Regions from separate parts of the Serratia sp. TSA_130.1 genome, predicted to be linked through region 1. Evidence: predicted binding sites of a transcription regulator. Region 1 holds the regulator's gene; the other holds the start of a gene.
What was found. Region 1 encodes CRP, which controls carbon source genes, mostly activating them, when cyclic AMP is high. Its sites were predicted from a motif close to ATGTGANNNNNNTCACAT; they were not measured.
Positions count from the first base shown of each region.

Region 1 (5,504 bases):
GGGCCGAACGTGATCCGCTTTGCGCCGTCGCTGGTGGTGGAGCTGCAGGACATCGAGGCCGGCATGGCGCTGTTCGAGCTGGCGGTGCAGGATGTGATCAACGCCTGAAGCACCTGCGGCGAATAACGGGGCGCGGCATGCCGCGCCCTTATTGATCGCGCAGTTTACGCTTGAGCCAGATGCCGTGGTGCGGGCGCTGGCGCCAGGCCAGCGACGAAATGGTGTGCATGACGCTCAGGTGCGACAGAATACGCCGCAAATGACGTTCCATCTCGGTGACGGGCATCTCCGGATGCAGATCCGGCGGCTGCATGATGCCGCTGTTGTCACTGCTCGGGCCGTCGTATTCCAACCGCTGCTGGCAGCTTTGCAGCGCGATTTCACAGGTTTGCAGATACGCTTCCGCCAGCTTCGGCGTCAGCATGTAGTGCTCGCGCGCCAGGATGGTCATGGCGTTCAGGTGTTCGACGATGAACTGGCTGTGAGTGACCCACAGCCGCATGTCCGCCAGATAGTTCGAGGCGAACCCCGGTTCCTGCATCGCCTGATTGAGCGAAGTGAACAGCGCATTGTGCGCCTGGTTGACCTGCATGCGGGCATAGGCCAACGCGGTGGCGTCCGGCTCCGGTTGCTTCAGCATCAGCCGCAGCGCGGCTTGATCGTTTTCCAGCGCCTGATGGGCATTCTTGCGCAGCAGCCCGCTTTGCCACTGCGGCCACAGCCAAATGGTGCCGCCGAACGCCAGCACGCAGCCGATCAGCGTATCGATCAGACGCGGCACCAAAAAATGCGAGCCGTTCAGCGCCAGCAGCTGCAGGGTGTAAACCGCCGTGACCGTAAAGCCAATCACCGACAGCCCGTAGTTCTTGCGCGAAACCAGGTAGGCCAACAGCGTGATCATCAGCATGATGCTCAGTGTTTCTGCTTCCGGTAATTGCAGCTGCAACAGCCCGGCCGCCAGCAACAAACCGGCGATCGTGCCGAGCGCACGGTGCTGAATACGCACCCGGGTGGCGTTATAGCCGTTTTGGCTCACCAGCATGATGGTGAGCAGTATCCAGTACGGCTTCGGCAGATTGAATACCGCCCCCAGGCTGCTGCCGACCGCCAGCGTCACCCCCAGCCGCGCGGCGTTGCGCAGCGCCGTGGATTTGAACGACAGGTAGCTGGCCAACGCCGGCCAAAACGGCAGGCGATGCTGGCTGGGCATCAAATCGCGGCGGTACAGCGGATGCTGGGTGCGCAGCAGGCGGGCAATGCGGCTGAAATGGTAGTAACAAAACTGGCCGACCGGGTTGTCGGGATGCTGCGCCGCCATTTTTTCCAGCGCCGCCAGTTCGTGCGTCATGGAAAAGCGCTTCGAATGTTGATGGTAGAGAATATCGTGCGCCACCACGCGCAGCCGCCCGGCGATCACCTGAGCGTTGCGGCGAATGATCGCTTCGGCCTGGCTCTGCTCCATCAGTTTTTGTACTTCCTCCGGCAAGTGCAGGCTGACGGTGATGTGCTCCTGCAGATCCATCGCCACCTGAAAGGCGCGTTGCAGACGCTTTTGATCGAGGTTGTTGGCGTGCGGCAGGAAATTAAGCTGTTGGTACAGCAGGCTGATCAGATCCATCACCTTTTGCTGGCGCACCAGCAGCGGCGGCAGAGCGGTCTGCGGATCGGTGTGCTGAGTCAGCAGCGAGTATTTGGCTTCGAAGTAGTCCGCCAGTTCCAGATAGAGCTGGCTCAGCGTCTCGCGCATCGGCTGCTCTTTCCACAGCCGGAACCAGAACCAGGTGAATAAGCCGTACCAGGCGGTGCCGATCGCGTACAGCAGCGGCGCCTGCCAGAGAGGCACGGTGCCGGCCATGCTGAGGGAGAAGATGGCGGCCACCAGCGCCGCCGGCAACAGCCGGGCGTGCAGCGGGCTGATTTCGCCGGTGACGCCGAGCAGCAGCGCCAGGCCCAGCATCAGCGCCGGCAGCGGCACGTGCCACAGCAGGGCTTGTTGCAGCAGCAGGCTGCTGAGGGCAAACAGCGCACCGCCGACGATCAGCCGTTTAAAGAAGCGCCTATGCGGCGTGTCCAGACCGGCGATATTGCAGCAGGCGGGCACCAGAGAGAACATCAGGCCGAGCTGCAGCTGGCCAATCAGCAGGCCAAACAGCACCGGCAGGCACAACACCAGCGTTTGTCGCAGTGCGTAGTTGACTTCCGGGTGGTAAATCAGGCGGCGCCACATGGCAGAGAGCAGACAAAAAAACGGCGCAGATTGCGCCGTTTCTTCAGGGATTAACGGGTGCCGTAGACGACAATGGTCTTGCCGTGGGCGGAAATCAGGTTTTGGTCTTCCAGCATTTTCAGAATACGGCCAACGGTTTCACGCGAGCAGCCGACGATCTGGCCGATTTCCTGGCGGGTGATCTTGATCTGCATGCCGTCCGGGTGAGTCATGGCGTCGGGTTGCTTCGCCAGATTCAGCAGGGTTTGCGCGATGCGGCCGGTGACGTCCAGGAAGGCGAGGTTGCCCACTTTTTCGGAAGTGACCTGCAGGCGGCTCGCCATTTGGGCGGACAGACGCATCAGGATGTCCGGGTTAACCTGGATCAACTGGCGGAATTTCTTGTAGGAAATTTCGGCCACTTCACAGGCGGTTTTGGCGCGAACCCAGGCGCTGCGCTCCTGACCTTCTTCGAACAATCCGAGCTCGCCGATGAAATCCCCCTGGTTGAGGTAGGACAGGATCATCTCTTTACCTTCTTCATCCTTGATCAGCACCGCGACGGAGCCTTTCACGATGTAGTAAAGCGTTTCGGCCTTTTCACCTTGGTGAATCAGCGTACTCTTCGATGGATATTTGTGGATATGGCAATGAGACAGGAACCATTCGAGAGTAGGGTCTGTTTGCGGTTTGCCGAGAACCATTCGCTGTTATCCTCTGTTGTTATCGCTGCCTTGTGTCACAGGGGTCAGAGTTCCCTGTAAAACCCGCCTGTAGCCGCAGTTATGAGCGAGGGCTACCGGCAAGTTTTGAGGCGTGTCATAAAAATACGCTGTCGCTCTAGCATATTAACTTGCCGTAAGCGCTGCAAGCTACATTCTGTTAACATACCGGTAAAGGAGCCTTTCTCTGGGCGTTTCCCTGAAATTCAGTGTCCCGGAAAGATTTATTGCGGCTCTGTTTGTAGCACAGAGTAAGGCGGGTGTCTCGTGTTGTCTCGCTTCAGCATGATTAGCATCAGGTTACGTTGCCTGTTTCTATGCGAAAGCGTACTCTGATTTTAAGAAATCAACCGGAGTGACCAGAATGCAGGCAAGAGTTAAGTGGGTGGAAGGGTTAACGTTTTTGGGTGAATCGGCCTCCGGCCACCAGGTGCTGATGGACGGCAACGCCGGCGATAAAGCGCCCAGCCCGATGGAGATGGTGCTGATGTCGGTGGGTGGCTGCAGCGCGATCGACGTGGTGTCCATCCTGCAAAAAGGGCGCAACGACGTGCGCGACTGCGAGGTGAAGCTGACCTCCGAGCGCCGTGCAGAAGCCCCGCGGTTGTTCACCCATATCAACCTGCACTTCATCGTCACCGGCCAGGATCTGACCGACAAAATCGTAGAGCGAGCGGTGAACCTGTCGGCGGAGAAGTACTGCTCGGTGGCGCTGATGCTCAACAAGGCCGCCACGGTGACCCACAGCTTCGAGATCCGCCAGCCGGCGTAATCGAGACGGAGCGCGGCCCGCCGCCGCGCTCAACGCGTTTATTCGATCTTCTTGCCTTCCAGCAGCCGCTGTACCAGCGGCGCCATGATCAGCTCCATCGCCAGCCCCATCTTGCCGCCCGGCACCACTAACGTATTGATGTGCGAGATAAACGAGCCCTGCAGCATCGCCAGCAAATAGGGGAAGTCAATCTGATCCAGCCCGCGGAAGTGGATCACCACGAAGCTTTCATCCAGTGAGGGAATGGCTTTGGCGGCGAACGGGTTGGAAGTATCCACCGTCGGTACGCGCTGGAAGTTGATGTGGGTGCGCGAGAACTGCGGCGTGATGTAGTTGATGTAGTCTTCCATCGAACGCACCACCGAATCCATCACCGCCTCGCGGGAGTGGCCGCGTTCGCCGGTATCGCGGATCAGCTTCTGTATCCACTCCAGGTTGACGATCGGCACCACGCCGACCAGCAGATCGACGTGGTTGGCCACGTCATGGTGCTCGGTGACCACACCGCCGTGCAGCCCCTCGTAGAACAGCACGTCGGTCGGCGCCGGCAGCGGCTCCCACGGGGTGAAGGTGCCCGGCACCTGATTGTAGGGCACCGCTTCGTCGTAGGTGTGCAGGTACTTGCGCGAACGGCCGGTGCCGTTTTTGCCGTACTCGATAAAGCTCTGCTGCAGCAGGCCGAAGTCGTTGGCCTCGGGGCCGAAATAGCTGATGTGTCTACCCAGATCGCGCGCCTTGCGGATCGCCGCGTCCATTTCCGGCCGGGTGTAGCGGTGGAAGCTGTCGCCCTCCAGCTCGGCGGCGCGAATGTTGAGCTGTTGGAAGATTTTGCGGAACGCCACGCTGGTGGTGGTGGTGCCGGCGCCGCTGGAACCGGTCACCGCGATAACGGGATGTTTGGCAGACATGGTGGTTGTCACTCCGTGTTGAATGCGCCGGCGTCAGGGGATTATTGTGGCTCTTGTTGACGCTCTCTATGTCAGGAAAAAATGGCGCGCGCTGGTTTGCAATGTCCCATTGTTACCTGATTTTTTCCGTCAGTCATAGAACCGGGCGCCACTAAATTTCTTCCTGCCCGGCGCGGAACTGACCGCGCGGCATGATGTTGACGCTCTCATGCAGTTCCGACCACACCAGCACCACCTCGCCGTTTTTCAGCTGGCGGCGCACGTCCTCCACCTTCTGCTCCAGCGATCGTTCGTGCTCGCCGTAATCGGTGCCTTCACGCAGCACAAAGGATTCGATCAGGCTGTTCAGGGTGTCGGTTGCCAGTTCTTGCCAGGGAATGATCACGTCGGGATGTCCAGATAAGGGGAAAGCCAGGCCGGAATGCGATGCTCCAGCCACATGTGCGGTTTTTTCAGCGTGCCGCCGACAAAGCCGACGTGGCCGCCGAACTCGGTCAGCTGATATTCGATATTGCGCGGCAGGCCGGCGACGTCGGGGATCACCTCATGGGTCATGAAGGGATCGTCCTTCGCATGGATGATCAGCAGCGGCGTTTGGATCGCCGGCAACAGCGGCAGGGCGCTGCAGCGGCGATAATAATCGGTGGCGTCGCTGAAGCCGTGAATGCGCGAGGTGATGGCGTCGTCGAATTCGCGGATGCGCCGCAACCCGTTCAGCTGCGACAGCTTGAGCGGCAGGGTGTCCGGGTAGTGCAACAGTTTGCGGGTGGCGTTTTGTTTCAGCTGCCCCAACAGGTAGCGCTGATAGACGCGGGAGAAGCCTTGCTCCATGCGGTAGGCGCAGGGCTCCAGCATCAGCGGCGCCGAGACCACCACCGCCGCCTGCAGCAGGCTGT
Region 1 is NZ_JBQZFS010000008.1:44,646-50,149, reverse strand. It holds gene argD (bifunctional acetylornithine/succinyldiaminopimelate transaminase) at 1-108, shown strand, start outside; gene ACUTQY_RS21995 (YccS/YhfK family putative transporter) at 149-2,227, opposite strand; gene crp (cAMP-activated global transcriptional regulator CRP) at 2,278-2,910, opposite strand; gene ACUTQY_RS21985 (OsmC family protein) at 3,293-3,700, shown strand; gene ACUTQY_RS21980 (phosphoribulokinase) at 3,739-4,608, opposite strand; gene ACUTQY_RS21975 (YheU family protein) at 4,760-4,993, opposite strand; gene ACUTQY_RS21970 (hydrolase) at 4,990-5,504, opposite strand, start outside.

Region 2 (5,504 bases), on a different contig from region 1:
CACCACCGTATCGGCTTTGGCGGACAGATCGCGCAGGCCGCTGCTCATCAGGCCGTAGTTGATGTCCTCGGTGGCATGCGCATGAAACACCTCATCCAGACAGGTGATGGGATTGATCTCCTCATAGCACAGCGGCAAGGTGGAAGATGCCTGCAACACCAAAGCGTCTTTATTGCGGATGCCCTCGCTGGTTTCCTGGCAGCGCGCGGCGATCGGCTTGTAGCCCGCGACCGAGCGGCCATCGGCGGCCAGCGCCTGCATCAACCCGCGGGAAACCACGGTTTTACCGACGTCGGTATCCGTGCCTGTCACAAATAAACGCTTCAACATGAATAAAATGCCCCAGAATGCCCCGTTAACAATGTATCGCCGCACCGGCGGCGAAGAAGTCTTGCGGAAAAATTCTAGGGGATGCCGCCACGTAGGGGCTTGAGGTAGCTCAATCTTTTGCAGGATTAATAAGAAGTTCTGATGTTAGCCTTGCAGCAGCTGCACCAGCAATGAACCGTTATACAGCGCCTCTTTCACCAGCGCCGCGCCGGGCATGGTGCCCTGATTGAAGAACTGCGTGGATTCAACCTTGACCTGCTCGCTGTAGGCCGGCAGCGCCTGCTGGCGAATGCAAGAGGCGATGGCCGGGTGCAGGATCTCCGCCGCGCGGTTGAGCGGCGAACCCACCAGGATCTTCTCCGGATTGAACAGGTTGACCATGATAGCCAGAATGCGCCCCACGCTGTGGCCGACGCCGAGGATGATGTCCCGCGCCAGTTGATCGCCCGCCAGCGCGGCGTCGCACAGCGATTCAACGGTCAGCGGCGCGCCGTGCAGGCTGGAGCTCATCGAGCCGCTCAGCCGCTGCTGGGCGATCTCCAGCATGTTCTCGATGCTGGCCACGGTCTCGAGGCAGCCGTGGTTGCCGCAGTAACAGCGTTTGCCGTAAGGATCGACCTGGGTGTGGCCGATCTCCACCACGCTGTGGCTGCCGGCATGCAGCACGTGGCCGCCGGTGATCACACCGGCGCCGACGTTGTGGTCGATCACCACCTGAATCACGTTCTGGCTGCCGCGCGAGGCGCCGTACAACGCCTCGGCCATGGTCCAGGCGCTGATGTCGTGTTGCAAATAGACGGGCAGACCGGTCCGGGTTTCCAGCGCCGGGCCGAGCGGCATCTCCAGCACGTCGTAAAACGGCATGCGGTGCACCACGCCCGACTGCACGTCGATAATGCCCGGCAGCGTAATGGCGATCGCCGTCAACCGTTCCAGCTTGCTTTGGTGGCGAATAAAGAATTGATCGACTTCGGTCAGGATGCGTTTCAGCAGCGGTTCGGGATCTTCGGCCGCCAGCGGCAGCAGCTCTTCCACCACCAATTTGCTGCTCAGATCGCGCAGCGCCAGCGTGATGCTGCCGCGGCTGATGCGGGCGGACAGGTAGTGCCAGGCCTCGGTGTCCAGCACCAGCCCCACCGCCGGGCGGCCCCGGCTGCCGATTTCCTGGTACTCGGTTTCCTTGACCAGATGGGCTTCCAGCAGTTCACGCACGATCTTGGTGATGCTGGCGGGCGCCAGCTGTGCGCGTTTTGACAGTTCGATGCGCGAAATCGGGCCCAGTTGATCGATTAGCCGATAAACCGCCCCCGCATTGGTCTGTTTGATTTGATCAATATGCCCAGGCTGCCCAACCGCAATCACAAACCGGCTCCTACTATTTTTCGCGCTTCTAAATAAAGACTAGGGGTTATGGTGGGGCTTTTGTCATACAGCGTCAACTATTTGATTCGTTATGTGATTTGCTGCACAAATTCCTCGCAATTTCAGCGCGAATTGATTTTTATTTGCCCAATCTCAACGTCATTTCAGCATCAACGCCATCAGCGCCTGCGCCGCGGCGGTCAGCGGCCGTCGGCGGTGATGCACCAGCCACACTTCGGTCGTGGCGTCCGGCTCCGCCAGCGGCAAATAACGCACGCCGTCCACCCGCACCCGGGCGAAAGATGCCGGCAGAATCGAGACCCCCAATCCGGCGGAGACCAAACCGATGATGGTCATCGCTTCCCCCACTTCCTGAGTGATATACGGGGTAATGCCGGCCTTGCCGAGCAGCAGCAGAATTTCGTCATACAGCGCCGTGCCCACTTCGCGCGAGAAGAACACGAACGGCTCCTGCGCCAGGTGTTGAAAACGCAGCGCGCCGCCGGGCGTTTCCGCCAGCGGATGCCCCTCCGGCACCACCGCCACCAGCGGTTCGCGCAGCAGCAGCTGATAGTGCAGCGCTTCCGGCAGCCGCGTGTTGCGCATTACCCCCAGATCCAGCTCACCGTTCAGCAGCGGTTCGATCTGCTGTTTGGTGTTGATTTCGCGCATCTTGATGTGCACCTGCGGAGAATGCTGACGGAAAGCGCGCAGGCTGCGCGCCACCACGCCGATAAACGGTGCGGAAGAGGTAAAGCCGATGGTCATTTCCCCCAGTTCGCCGCGATCCAGGCGCGCCGCCTTTTCCGCCGCGCGGCCGACCTGATCGAGCACCTGATAGGCTTCTTTGAGGAACATCTCCCCGGCCTGCGTCAAGCTGACGTTGCGATTGTTGCGCGCCAGCAGCCGCGCGCCGACCATATCCTCCAGCGCCTGGATTTGCTGGCTGAGCGGCGGCTGGGAGATACGCAGCCGCTCCGCGGCGCGGCCAAAATGCAGCTCTTCCGCCACGGCGATAAAGTAACGCAGGTGTCTCAACTCGATATTCATATTTAAAAAGTCTTAATTGTAATTATTAATATATTAGACAAAAAAATCGCCGCTCCCTATCATTTTGTTATCTGCAAAGTGTCTGTTTATCTCCCCGAAGTTCGGTAAGGAAACGCTGTGACAACCCCTGTGCGTTCTGCGGCCGTGATGCCGTCGACGCTGGCCGCCAACGATGACGCGGCCGCTGCGCCAAAAGTAAAACGCTCCACCCTCAACAACAAACTCCCCTATATCGAACGCGGCACGCCGCAGTTTATGCGCGTAACGCTGGCGCTGTTTTCCGCCGGGCTGGCGACCTTCGCGTTGCTTTACTGCGTGCAGCCGATCCTGCCGGTGCTGTCGCAAGATTTCGGCGTCTCGCCGGCCGAAAGCAGCCTGTCGCTCTCGGTCTCTACCGGCCTGCTGGCGATCGGCCTGATGTTCACCGGGCCGCTGTCCGACGCCATCGGCCGTAAGTCGGTGATGGTGGTGGCGCTGTTGCTGGCGGCAGTCTGCACGCTGATTTGCGCCTTTATGACCAGCTGGCACGGCATTTTGCTGATGCGCGCGTTGATCGGCCTGTCGCTGAGCGGCGTGGCGGCGGTCGGCATGACCTATCTCAGCGAAGAGATCCATCCCAGCTTCGTCGCCTTCTCGATGGGGTTGTACATCAGCGGCAATTCGATCGGCGGCATGAGCGGCCGCCTGGTGACCGGGGTGTTGACCGACTTCTTCTCCTGGCGCGTCTCACTCGGGGTCATCGGTCTGTTCGCCCTCGCCGCCGCCTTCATGTTCTGGCGCATTCTGCCAGCTTCGCGGCATTTTCGCGCCAGCTCACTGCGCCCCCGCACGCTGCTGATCAACTTCAAACTGCATTGGCACGATAAGGGGCTGCCGCTGCTGTTCGCGGAAGGCTTTCTGCTGATGGGCAGCTTCGTCACCCTGTTCAACTACATCGGTTATCGCCTGCTGGCGGATCCTTATCATCTGAGCCAGGCGATCGTCGGCCTGCTGTCGGTGGTCTACCTCACCGGTTCCTACAGCTCGCCCAAGGCCGGCGCGCTCACCTCGCGCTTCGGGCGCGGCCCGGTGCTGCTGGCGTCGATCGTGATTATGCTGATCGGGATTCTGATTACCGCGTTGCCGCAGGTGCCGGCGATCTTTATCGGCATGATGCTGTTCACCGCCGGTTTCTTCGCCGCCCACTCGGTGGCCAGCAGCTGGATCGGCCGCCGTGCGCGCCGCGCCAAAGGCCAGGCGTCGTCGCTGTATCTGTTCTGTTATTACGTCGGCTCAAGCGTGGCCGGGACCCTCGGCGGCGTGTTCTGGCACAGTTTCGGCTGGAATGGCGTGGCGGCGTTCATCAGCCTGATGCTGTTGCTGGCGCTGCTGGTGGTGCATTACCTGAAGCGCCTGCCGGAAGCGGCGCGCCTGTGAATAAAAAAGCCGCGGTGGATTACCGCGGCTCGCTATGCCAATGCCGGTGATTATTGACCGGTTTTCCAGCGGGTGCGCAGGTACTCCACGGCCTTATCCGTTTGCGGCTCGGTCAGATAACGTTGCCGGAACAGGATGGTTCCCCCCATCCCCGGCAAGCTCTCGTTGAGATCCAACTGCCTTTTCAGCTCAGGAACGCCGCCGTCGACGGTCCATGCCGGTTCGCTCGCCGATGGCGTGCCCACTTTATACAGCGCCACCCCGGCATAAAGCCGAACCGGCGTGTCTTTCACCACCTCGGCCCACCAGTTGGCCAGCACGTCGTAGCGAACTATTTCACGATCGAAAGGCCAGTACAGCTGCGGTGCGATGTAGTCGAGCAGCCCCAGTTTGACCCACTGGCGCGTATCGGCATAGGCCGCATCGTACGATGGCGCGCCGGCCTGAGTCGCCGAGCCGGCGGGATCGTCCGCTTTGTTTCGCCAGACGCCCGCCGGGCTGACGCCAAACGCGACAGCGGGCTTTAGCGCCCTGACGGTGGCTGAAACCTGTTTTATCAATTGCAGCGTATTGTCTCTTCGCCAACTGGCCTTGTCTGCAAACCCTTTGCCGTATTCGCGATACGTCTTTTCATCATCCAGCGGCGATTGCGGCGTCTCATAATAGAAATAATCGTCAAATTGAATGCCGTCGACGTCATAGTTTTTGACGACTTCCGCCACCACGCCGGTGATCCAGTTGCGCACATCGGGTAAGCCAGGATCGAGCGCAAAGCGGTCGTTGGCCGTACGTATCCAGTCGGGATGCAGCGCATAGACGCTGGCCGGCGGGGACTGCAGCGTTTGATTAAGCGCATCAATCGTTTGCTGCCGGGTATTCATGGAAACCCGATAAGGATTCAGCCAAGCGTGCACTTTGATGCCGCGCCGGTGCGCTTCTTTCAGCATAAAGGCCAGCGGATCGTAACCCGGATCCTGGCCCACGGTGCCGGTCAATACCTCCGACCAGGGCAAGATGTCAGAACGCCACAGGGCCGTTCCGTCCGGTTTAACCTGAAAATACACCGTGTTAATCCCGGTTTTCACCATGTCGTCCAGTGCGTCCGTCAGCGCCTGCTGCTGCAGGCGAATTCGCTCTGGCGCGGTTTCCGCTTTCAGGGAGGCCGCCGGCGGCCAGTCCAGCCCCATGACGGTGGCCAGCCAGATGCCCCGCATCGGTGTGACCGGCGGTGCAGGCTGCGGAGGCTTTTCCGGCTCAGGGGGTTTGGCGCATCCGCTCACGCCCAGCATGGCGGCCATCAACAGCCATCCGCCTAGTTTTGTTGCGCCTGTCGGCATAAATGTTCT
Region 2 is NZ_JBQZFS010000004.1:195,069-200,572, forward strand. It holds gene bioD (dethiobiotin synthase) at 1-330, opposite strand, end outside; gene mlc (sugar metabolism global transcriptional regulator Mlc) at 475-1,692, opposite strand; gene ACUTQY_RS16540 (LysR substrate-binding domain-containing protein) at 1,852-2,742, opposite strand; gene ACUTQY_RS16545 (MFS transporter) at 2,890-4,158, shown strand; gene ACUTQY_RS16550 (glycoside hydrolase family 10 protein) at 4,209-5,495, opposite strand.
Region 2: a site for CRP is predicted at 1,784-1,801, ahead of mlc (sugar metabolism global transcriptional regulator Mlc). Genes of this name have one in related genera too.